Thermosynechococcus vestitus BP-1: one gene and its partner. The main gene of each other region encodes a partner of the protein of the gene in region 2 in a complex. Links are inferred from orthologs where the notes say so. Each region holds a gene or a part of one and is shown on either strand. Other genes may lie near its edges.

What was found. The genes of interacting proteins can lie anywhere in the genome.
Region 1: the proteins of hisF (region 2) and hisH are in contact, whole or in part, in a crystal structure (PDB 6RU0), measured with the Thermotoga maritima proteins. The link is inferred for Thermosynechococcus vestitus BP-1 from one-to-one orthologs. Residues at the interface, in WP_004080486.1 of Thermotoga maritima: Met1, Leu2, Ala3, Arg5, Ser40, Glu41, Asp45, Glu46, Ala70, Glu71, Ile73, Asp74, Ile75, Pro76, Phe77, Asp98, Lys99, Ser122, Gln123, Glu161, Thr195, Leu196, Asn247, Arg249, Glu251; in WP_004080484.1 of Thermotoga maritima: Asn15, Arg18, Arg22, Arg117, Leu118, Pro119, His120, Met121, Gly122, Trp123, Asn124, Asn134, Gly135, Tyr136, Tyr138, Val140, Tyr158, Glu180, Lys181, Ser182, Ser183, Lys184, Ile185.

Annotation. Positions count from the first base shown.
Region 1 is NC_004113.1:1,601,214-1,605,476, reverse strand. The notes cover bases 975-3,725. They hold hisH (imidazole glycerol phosphate synthase subunit HisH), read right to left. Parts: upstream 2,790-3,725; coding sequence 2,160-2,789; downstream 975-2,159. Other genes in these bases: fumC (class II fumarate hydratase), read left to right, coding at 3,670-3,725; TLL_RS07790 (transporter), read right to left, coding at 2,874-3,122; TLL_RS07800 (PrsW family glutamic-type intramembrane protease), read left to right, coding at 975-2,098. In the rest of the region: TLL_RS07810 (RluA family pseudouridine synthase), read left to right, coding at 1-494; more of TLL_RS07800, read left to right, coding at 788-974; more of fumC, read left to right, coding at 3,726-4,263. UniProt on the Escherichia coli protein: IGPS catalyzes the conversion of PRFAR and glutamine to IGP, AICAR and glutamate. The HisH subunit catalyzes the hydrolysis of glutamine to glutamate and ammonia as part of the synthesis of IGP and AICAR.
Region 2 is NC_004113.1:1,221,875-1,226,277, reverse strand. Bases 980-3,870 are described here. They hold hisF (imidazole glycerol phosphate synthase subunit HisF), read right to left. Parts: upstream 2,901-3,870; coding sequence 2,058-2,900; downstream 980-2,057. Other genes in these bases: mrdA (penicillin-binding protein 2), read left to right, coding at 3,704-3,870; TLL_RS05995 (hypothetical protein), read right to left, coding at 2,916-3,575; TLL_RS06005 (phosphoketolase family protein), read left to right, coding at 980-2,083. In the rest of the region: more of TLL_RS06005, read left to right, coding at 1-979; more of mrdA, read left to right, coding at 3,871-4,403.

The DNA.
Region 1 (4,263 bases), 380 kb from region 2 along the record:
TGGTTGTTGCTAAAACCGAGTTTGCCCTACACCATCTGCAACAACAATTGAAAACACGGCAAATGCAGCGCCACTACCTTGGTGTTGTCTATGGCCAGCCCCGTGAGGACCGTGGAACCGTCATCACCCCCCTGGGTCGTCACCCAGTGGATCGCAAAAAGATGGCGGTGGTGCCCCCTGAAAAAGGCCGCACTGCCATTACCCATTGGTACGTAAAGGAGCGCTTTCGCCACTGTGCGCTTGTGGAGTTTCGCCTAGAAACGGGGCGCACCCATCAAATCCGCGTCCATGCCGCCCATTTAGGTTGGCCGCTGTTGGGGGATCCCCTCTATGGCCGCGGCAGCCCCCTAAAAGTAAAGCTTCCTGGCCAAGCTCTCCATGCCTATCGCTTACAATTGCAGCATCCCCGTAGTGGCCAAGAGATTGTGGCGATCGCTCCTTTACCAGATCACTTAGAAAGGTTACTACAGCGATTGCGCCAGCAGACTGTTTAAGTTTTTAAGTTGGATGGAGCTAAGCGGATTCGAACCGCTGACCCCTTCAATGCCATTGAAGTGCTCTACCAACTGAGCTATAGCCCCGAATCAGCAGACTTCTATCATCACCCAAAGGACTGACCTTTGTCAACTGCTAGTACAAAGCAAACCCCTCCTCGGAAGCACTAGCCAAGTTTTCCCCTTCCCTGTGCTGGCGCGATCGCCCTGCCGATCAAAGGAAGCATGAAGCAGCCAGTGTATAGTGAGTGTGAGTGCTGAGCAGGTAGGACTTTGGGATTCGCATTGTCCCCTTGCAGTTGACACGGGTACTGATGAATCGCGATCGCTCTCCCCTCAATCCAAGGCTGACCTATGCGGGTGTGCTGCGACAAGTCTCCCCAGAAATGGGGCAGTTTTGGCTCTCCCAAGAGGATGTGACGATTATTGGCCGTGATCCCAATACCTGTCATATTGTCCTTGACGCTCACATCTATACCTCTGTTTCTCGCCACCATGCCCAACTCACCTGTCAAAAGCGGGGCGCGATTCCCGTGTGGGCGATCGCTGACCTGGGGAGTGTCAATGGTACCTATGTCAATCAACAGCGGGTGGAGACCTTAACGGTGCTGAATGCGGGCGATCGCATTCAATTAGGGCGCCAAGGACCCGAATTTGTCCTCGAATACCTCCCCCTCACCGAAGTCGTGAGCACCCAGCCGGATCCACCCCTCACCCTCACCCAACTTCTGCCCGTTTTTGCGGTTCATCCCGACTGGGTACGCAAAGCCTATCTAGCTCCGGGGATGGTTACTGTTGTTGCGGTCATCCTCCTCTTTGCCACCGCTGGCTCCCCCGATGCCTTCAAAGTCATCTTGGCGCTCTACTTAGGGAGTGCTGCCTATTACTTCATCTATCAACTCTGTGGCAAACCCAAACCGATATGGGTTTTACTTGGCACGTTGACGCTGGAAATTTTAATTCTCCAAAGCCCAATTTTGCCAGCGATGATCTATCTCTTCCGCACAGTCTTATCCGCTCAACGGCTTCCCCCCCATCCTTCATTTTGGGTGTTATTCAGCCGTAACTTTATTGGTGCCGGGTTAATGGAAGAGCTACTCAAGGCCTTACCCATTGTTGTGGCCTACGGCTTGGGGCGATGGCTCCCTCGCCCCTGGAAACAAAAGGTGGGGGTATGGGAACCCCTAGATGGCATTCTTTTGGGAGCGGCTGCCGGCCTCGGTTTTACCTGGACAGAAACCCTTGGGCAGTACGTCCCCAGTATTGCGGGTCAATTTGGTGATTTAGCCGGTTTGCAAGTGCTCATTCCGCGGGTGTTGGGGTCATTGACGGGGCATATGGCCTACACGGGCTATTTAGGCTATTGTGTGGGGCTGAGTGTCTTGCGACCCCGTCGCGCTGCCTTGATTTTAACCGTTGGCCTTGGTCTTGCCGCCGGCCTCCACGCCCTTTGGAACACGGCTGCTGCCCGTTTTGGCCCGATGGGTTTGGCAGTGGTGGGGAGTGTCGCCTATGTCTTTCTCACTGCTGCTATTTTGAAAGCACGTCAACTGTCTCCCACGCGATCGCAGAACTTTGCCACTCGCTTTTATGGGTACCGTTAGGCCAACGGCCTGCCGCTTCTTCAATAGAGTCAATAGATTTAAGACTCAAGAGCATTCGGTATCAATCTTTAACCAAGGCAACAAAGTTGCGCAGCAATTGCAGACCCACAGCGCCGGACTTTTCGGGGTGAAATTGACAAGCAAATAGGTTGTTGCGGGCGATCGCTGCCGTGACCGTTTGCTGACCATGGCACACCGTTGCGGCCACTAATGACGGATCCTCAGGGGCAACAAAGTAGGAGTGGACAAAATAAACCCAAGGGCTCGGGGGTAGATGTTGCCAAAGGGGAGAGGCAGATGGCCTCAAGGTCAGTTGGTTCCAGCCCATGTGGGGAATTGTAAGGCCAGGTTCAGACTGAAAGCGTTTGACTTTACCTGCAAAAATGCCAAGACCAGGTTCTGTTCCTTCTTCACTACATTCAAAGAGCACTTGGAGACCAAGGCAAATCCCCAAAAAGGGCATCCCCTGCTCAATGATCTGCTCAATGACGGGTACCAATTCTCGCTCTTGAAGCCGAGCCATGGCGGGATCAAAGGCCCCAACGCCGGGAAGTACCACGGCATCCGCTGCGAAAATCTCCGCGGGGCGATCGCTAATGAGGGGCCTCGCGCCGACGACCTCAAGGGCTTTGCTGACGGAGTGCAGATTTCCCATATCATAGTCAATGATGGCGATCGCTGGTGCGCTCACAGGCGATTTCCCCAAAAGTAACCCTACCTAATTCTACAGGGGGGTTCACCACCGCTTCCCTTGCACCCCCACAATGGCACCTTCCTAAAGGACAAAGCCAGCAATGCCAACCCCCACCATCCAATCAAAATAGGGGGACTGGAAGGGGACAACCCGCCCGCCGGCGATCGTGCCACTGACATTGGTAACCGCGTCATTTTGGCTAAAAATCCGACGGGCACCCATGGGAACCTCTCCTTGCCGATGTTTAGCAATCCCATAAAGGCCGTAGCTATTGGTCAGCAGTTCCAGGGGAGCGATCGCCACCATCGGTCGCCCGCGCCCTACCTCCACAGTCTGATATTGACTTTCTCAAAATCCTTTTAGGATATGATTCGGCTCATCTCGGTTGCCAGAGCAACAGCCAAGGAGTGGGAAGACAGCCCTGGTCTAAAACTATGGAATACAAAGGGGATGTAAATCAATCTGCCCTCTAGTGATTCTTAGAATTTTGAGCCTGTTTCGTCCCGGGGAAAAGGGCTGTACTATGAACCCTGAAGTGCTCAAAAGTGGCTAAGCAGGCGTCTGCCGATGACAACCATTCCCCTTCGGACGCCTGAGGATGGGGTTGAGGACTGCAAACGGGTTGACCCCCTACTTAGCTTCGCACAGTATCAACCGCCTGTGCCAGCTGATAGGGGGCAAGGATTGCCCAGCGATTTAGAGCCTTTAAAGAAGGATGCCACATTGTCTGTATTAATTCTGTATTAATATTGTCCGTATTAATCGTGTATTAATGGCCAGTCTTAAGCGTCATGGTGTCAGCGATGCCGTCCCTTAAGGAAGTAATTGGCAGTTAGTTGGGTTAATTTTCTATTAACGATTGGTTGAATAGTTCTGCATGACAACTGACACTCGCCTAGAATACGATTCCCTCGGTGCCGTTGAGGTGCCTGCGGACTGCTATTGGGGTGCTCAGACGGCGCGTTCCCTCAAGCACTTTGCCATTGGCAGTCAGCGAATGCCCCTAGCGGTGATCCATGCCATGGCACGGCTCAAAAAGGCGGCGGCGATCGCCAACCGTGATTTAGGAGTTTTAGACCCTGAGAAAGCCAAATGGATCATTCAAGCCGCCGATGAAGTTATTGCCGGACAGTGGGATGATCAGTTTCCCCTCGCCATCTGGCAGACGGGTAGCGGCACCCAAACGAATATGAATGTCAATGAGGTCATTGCTAACCGTGCCATTGAGCTGGCGGGAGGCGTTAAGGGGAGCAAAAGCCCCATCCATCCCAACGATCATGTGAATTGTAGCCAGTCCTCCAATGACACCTTTCCCACGGCCATGCATGTTGCCACAGTCCTTGCCCTACAGGAGCGCCTGCTGCCAACGCTACGCCATCTCTTGACGGTCTTGCAGGAAAAAGCGGCTGCCTTTGCAGAGATTATCAAAATTGGCCGTACCCATTTAATGGATGCCGTTCCCTTGACCCTA
Region 2 (4,403 bases):
TTACCTTGAGGGTAGCTACAGCGAGATTTACCCCAACATCAGTGAAGATGCAGCAGGCTTAAAAAAATTCTTTAAGCAGTTTTCCTTCCCCGGTGGCATTGGCAGCCACTGTACCCCCGAAACCCCCGGCTCAATTCACGAAGGGGGAGAACTGGGCTATGTCCTCTCCCATGCCTGTGGCGCCGCCTTCGATAACCCGGATTTGATTGTGGCAGCGGTTGTCGGCGATGGCGAAGCAGAAACAGCACCTCTGGCTACCTCGTGGCACATCAACAAGTTCTTGAACCCAGCGCGGGATGGGGCAGTCTTGCCGATTCTCAACTTGAACGGCTACAAGATTAACAACCCGACAATTCTGGCTCGCATTCCCCATCAGGATTTGGAGAACTACTTCCGAGGGTTGGGCTATGACCCCTGCTTTGTGGAAGGGTCCGATCGCCCCTCCATGCACCAAGCAATGGCGGCAACCTTGGACTACTGTGTCACCAGAATCAAAGAAATTCAGCGGACAGCCCGTGAAGAGGGCCTCACCACCTTACCCCGTTGGCCGATGATTGTGCTGCGTACCCCCAAAGGCTGGACGGGCCCAGCGGAAGTGAATGGCCACAAAGTGGAAGGCTCCTGGCGAGCACACCAAGTTCCCTTGGCGGATGTTCACACCAACCCCGAAAATCTCCAGCTGCTGGAAAATTGGCTGCGCAGCTACCGGCCTGAGGAGCTCTTTGATCACAATGGCACCTTCCGCCCTGACCTCAAGGCCCTAGCACCCACAGGCAACTACCGCATGGGCATGAATCCCCACGCCAATGGCGGCCTACTGCGCAAAGATTTGAAAATGCCGAATTTCCGGGAGTACGGCATTACATTTGACAAACCGGGACAAATCGAGGTGGAAAATACCCGTCCCTTGGGGGTCTTTCTGCGGGATGTCATGCGCAACAACCCCAGGAATTTTCGCATCTTTGGTCCCGATGAAACCACCTCAAACAAGCTCAATGCGGTTTATGAGGCCAGCAAGAAGTTTTGGATTGCCGAGTCCTTTGATGAGGATGCCGATGGCGGTGAGCTGTCCCCGGAGGGGCGCGTCATTGAAATGCTCAGCGAGCACACGCTGGAGGGGATGCTGGAGGGCTATCTGCTCACAGGTCGCCATGGCTTTTTCTCCACCTATGAGGCGTTTGTCCATGTGATTGATTCGATGTTCAACCAGCATGCCAAGTGGTTGAGCATTTGCAATGAACTGTCGTGGCGGGCAGATGTTTCCTCTTTGAACCTGCTGATTACCTCAACGGTGTGGCGGCAGGATCACAATGGCTTCACTCACCAGGATCCCGGATTTCTGGATATTGTCTGCAACAAGAGTGCCAAGGTGACGCGCATTTATCTACCTCCCGATGTGAATTCGCTGCTGTCGGTGGCGGATCACTGCCTGCGGAGCAAAAATTATGTGAATGTGATTGTTTCTGATAAGCAGTTGCACTTACAGTACCTGACGATGGATCAGGCCATTATCCACTGCACAAAGGGCGTAGGTATTTGGGATTGGGCCAGCAATGATCAAGGCTACGAACCGGATCTGGTCATGGCCAGTGCTGGGGATATTCCCACCCAAGAGGCGTTGGCGGCGATCGCCCTCCTGCGGCAGGAATTTCCAGAGCTCAAGATTCGCTACATTAACGTGGTGGATCTCTTTAAGCTGCAACCGGAAACCGAACACCCCCATGGCCTCAGCGATCGCGACTTTGATAGCCTATTTACCCTCGATCGCCCGATTATCTTTAACTTCCATGGCTACCCGTGGTTAATTCACCGCCTTGCCTACCGCCGCCACAATCACCGTAATTTGCACGTGCGGGGCTACAAGGAAAAGGGCAACATCAACACCCCCTTAGAATTGGCCATCAATAATGAGATTGATCGCTTTAGTCTGGCCATTGATGCCATCGATCGCCTCCCTGAACTTCAGGTGGCGGGTGCCCATGCCAAGGAAAAATTCCGCAACATGCAAATTGCAGCCCGCAACTATGCCTACGAGTACGGTGTAGACAAGCCGGAGTTTAGCCACTGGACATGGCCCTTCTAGCTGAATCCCCTAGCCCCTCCCTGGCGGGTTGAGGGAGGGGTTCTGCTTGGCGCACGGGCACTTGGTGCTGATGTAGATAGCCCTTGATCTGGGCGATCGTCAGTTGGCCGTAGTGCAGCAGCGAGGCTAAAAGTGCCGCCTCTGCTTTCCCTTCCACAAGGGCAGCGCGAATATGCTCACAGGTGCCTGCTCCCCCAGAGGCAATCACAGGAATCTCCACTCGCTCGGCGATCGCCCGCGTCAATTCAAGGTCGTAGCCTGCCTGGGTTCCATCGGCATCCATACTGGTCACCAGCAGTTCGCCCGCACCCCGTTTAGCCATTTCCACTGCCCAGGCCACGGCATCGAGACCGGTGGCTTCCCGGCCGCCGCGCACATAGACTTGCCAACGGGGTTGGTCAGGAGCACAATCGGGTTCGCGTCGAGCATCAATGGCAACAACAATACATTGGGCACCAAAGCGATCGCTGGCCTGATTGACGAGATCGGGTTGCCGCACGGCTGCCGAATTCAGGCTGACTTTATCTGCCCCGGCCCGCAATAGATCCTTGATCATCGTCAGGGACTGAATGCCACCCCCCACCGTGAGGGGAATAAACACCTGATCCGCGGTGCGATAGACCACATCAATGAGGATGTTGCGCTCTTCATGGGTGGCCGTAATATCCAAAAATACAAGCTCATCGGCACCCGCTGCATTGTAGGCCTGAGCCAGCTCTACGGGATCTCCGGCATCCCGTAGGTTGACAAAGTTCACCCCCTTCACAACTCGACCCGCCTTCACATCCAGACAGGGCAAAATTCGTTTTGCAAGCATCATCCCTCCTTGTGGCTACTGCACAGTGACCCGACGACCACCGCCACTGACAAAGACAATCGGACGCCCCTCCCCCATCGGTTCCCAACCCACATCAAAACCACTGCGCCAAGCAATGGCACGGGCGGCTCGAAAACAATCAAAGCTATCGGGACGCACAAAAAAGACCAAGGAATGCTGTGCTGGCGACAGGTGATCAAGGGTGCGGCGAAACTGGGAGGTGGGTTTTTCTAGGGTATTAAAGAACTCGCCACCAAGGCGATCGCGGAGTTCAAAGTGGGTTTGCAAAATGGGTTTCTCTCCTTGGGGAACCAGACTCAAGCGTACATCGTAGTGGCGGGTACGGTAGCGAAAGGACTCTAGTTGTTCTTGAATTTGGCGAGGATGCGCAAAGGGATTGTCTGTCACCCGTCGCAGATGGCGGTCGATGGCCTCACTGGCTTGATCCACCTCAAGGGGCAGGGCACGATTTTCGCGGCACTCAAAGAAATACACCTGTTTGCGGGTTTCGCGGGCAATGGGGGTGCGCACAAGGGCGGGAGACACTGCCGCCGTCAAGCTCGCAAAGAGGCAAACAAAGATCATTACCCCTACAGTATTGGTGAGGACATCGAGGAACGAGTCCAGATTTTGACTGGGGGCTTGGACCTGGGGGCGGGGGCGCGATCGCTTCATGGAGCCGCAATATCCTGCAACACAGAGGCTTCTTCTAGGTTATAGGTTATCGGAATTCTCCATCGCTGGTCTTCGCCCATCTGATAGAGTGGCAATTGAATAGACCCAGAGATCAACTTCTCCTGCCTATGGCAATGCTAAAAACGCCCCCCCCTCGCTCCCTCACCTACCCAGCCTACGATCGCAGGGTTGGCAAACAGGGTCGGGCCTTGGTGTTGCTCTCAATTATGACGGTATTTTTGCTGGGGGGCATTGGCACTCGCCTGGCTTACCTACAAATTGTTGAGGGCGATCGCAACCGCCAGATGGCCGATGAAAACCGCATTCGCTTGATTCCCAAACCGCCAGAGCGGGGGAAGATTCTGGATCGCAAAGGGCGGATCTTGGCGGGAAATCAGTTCTCCTACTCCGTCTTTCTCTGGCCCCTGGCTGCTAAAAAGCCTGAATGGCCCCAGACGGTGAGAATTCTCTCGCGGGTGCTCAATATCCCCGCCAGTGAGATCGAAGCGCGGGTCAAACAAGCGGGGGTGAATTCCCCTTCGTTGATTCGCATTGCCCAAGGGATTAACCAAGGGCAAATTGTTGCCCTCGAAGAACACCGCAATTTCCTGACGGGGGTTGAAATTGACCGTGAAGCCCTGCGCTTTTATCCCCACGGCGAAACTGCCGCCCACATCATTGGCTACATTGGCGAACTGAATGAAGAGGAACTGGCAGCGCGGCGAGATCAGGGCTATCGCCTTGGGGATGTGATAGGCAAAATGGGCGTGGAAGCCACCTATGAAAAAGTACTGCGGGGAACTTGGGGCGGTCAGCAGGTGGAGGTGG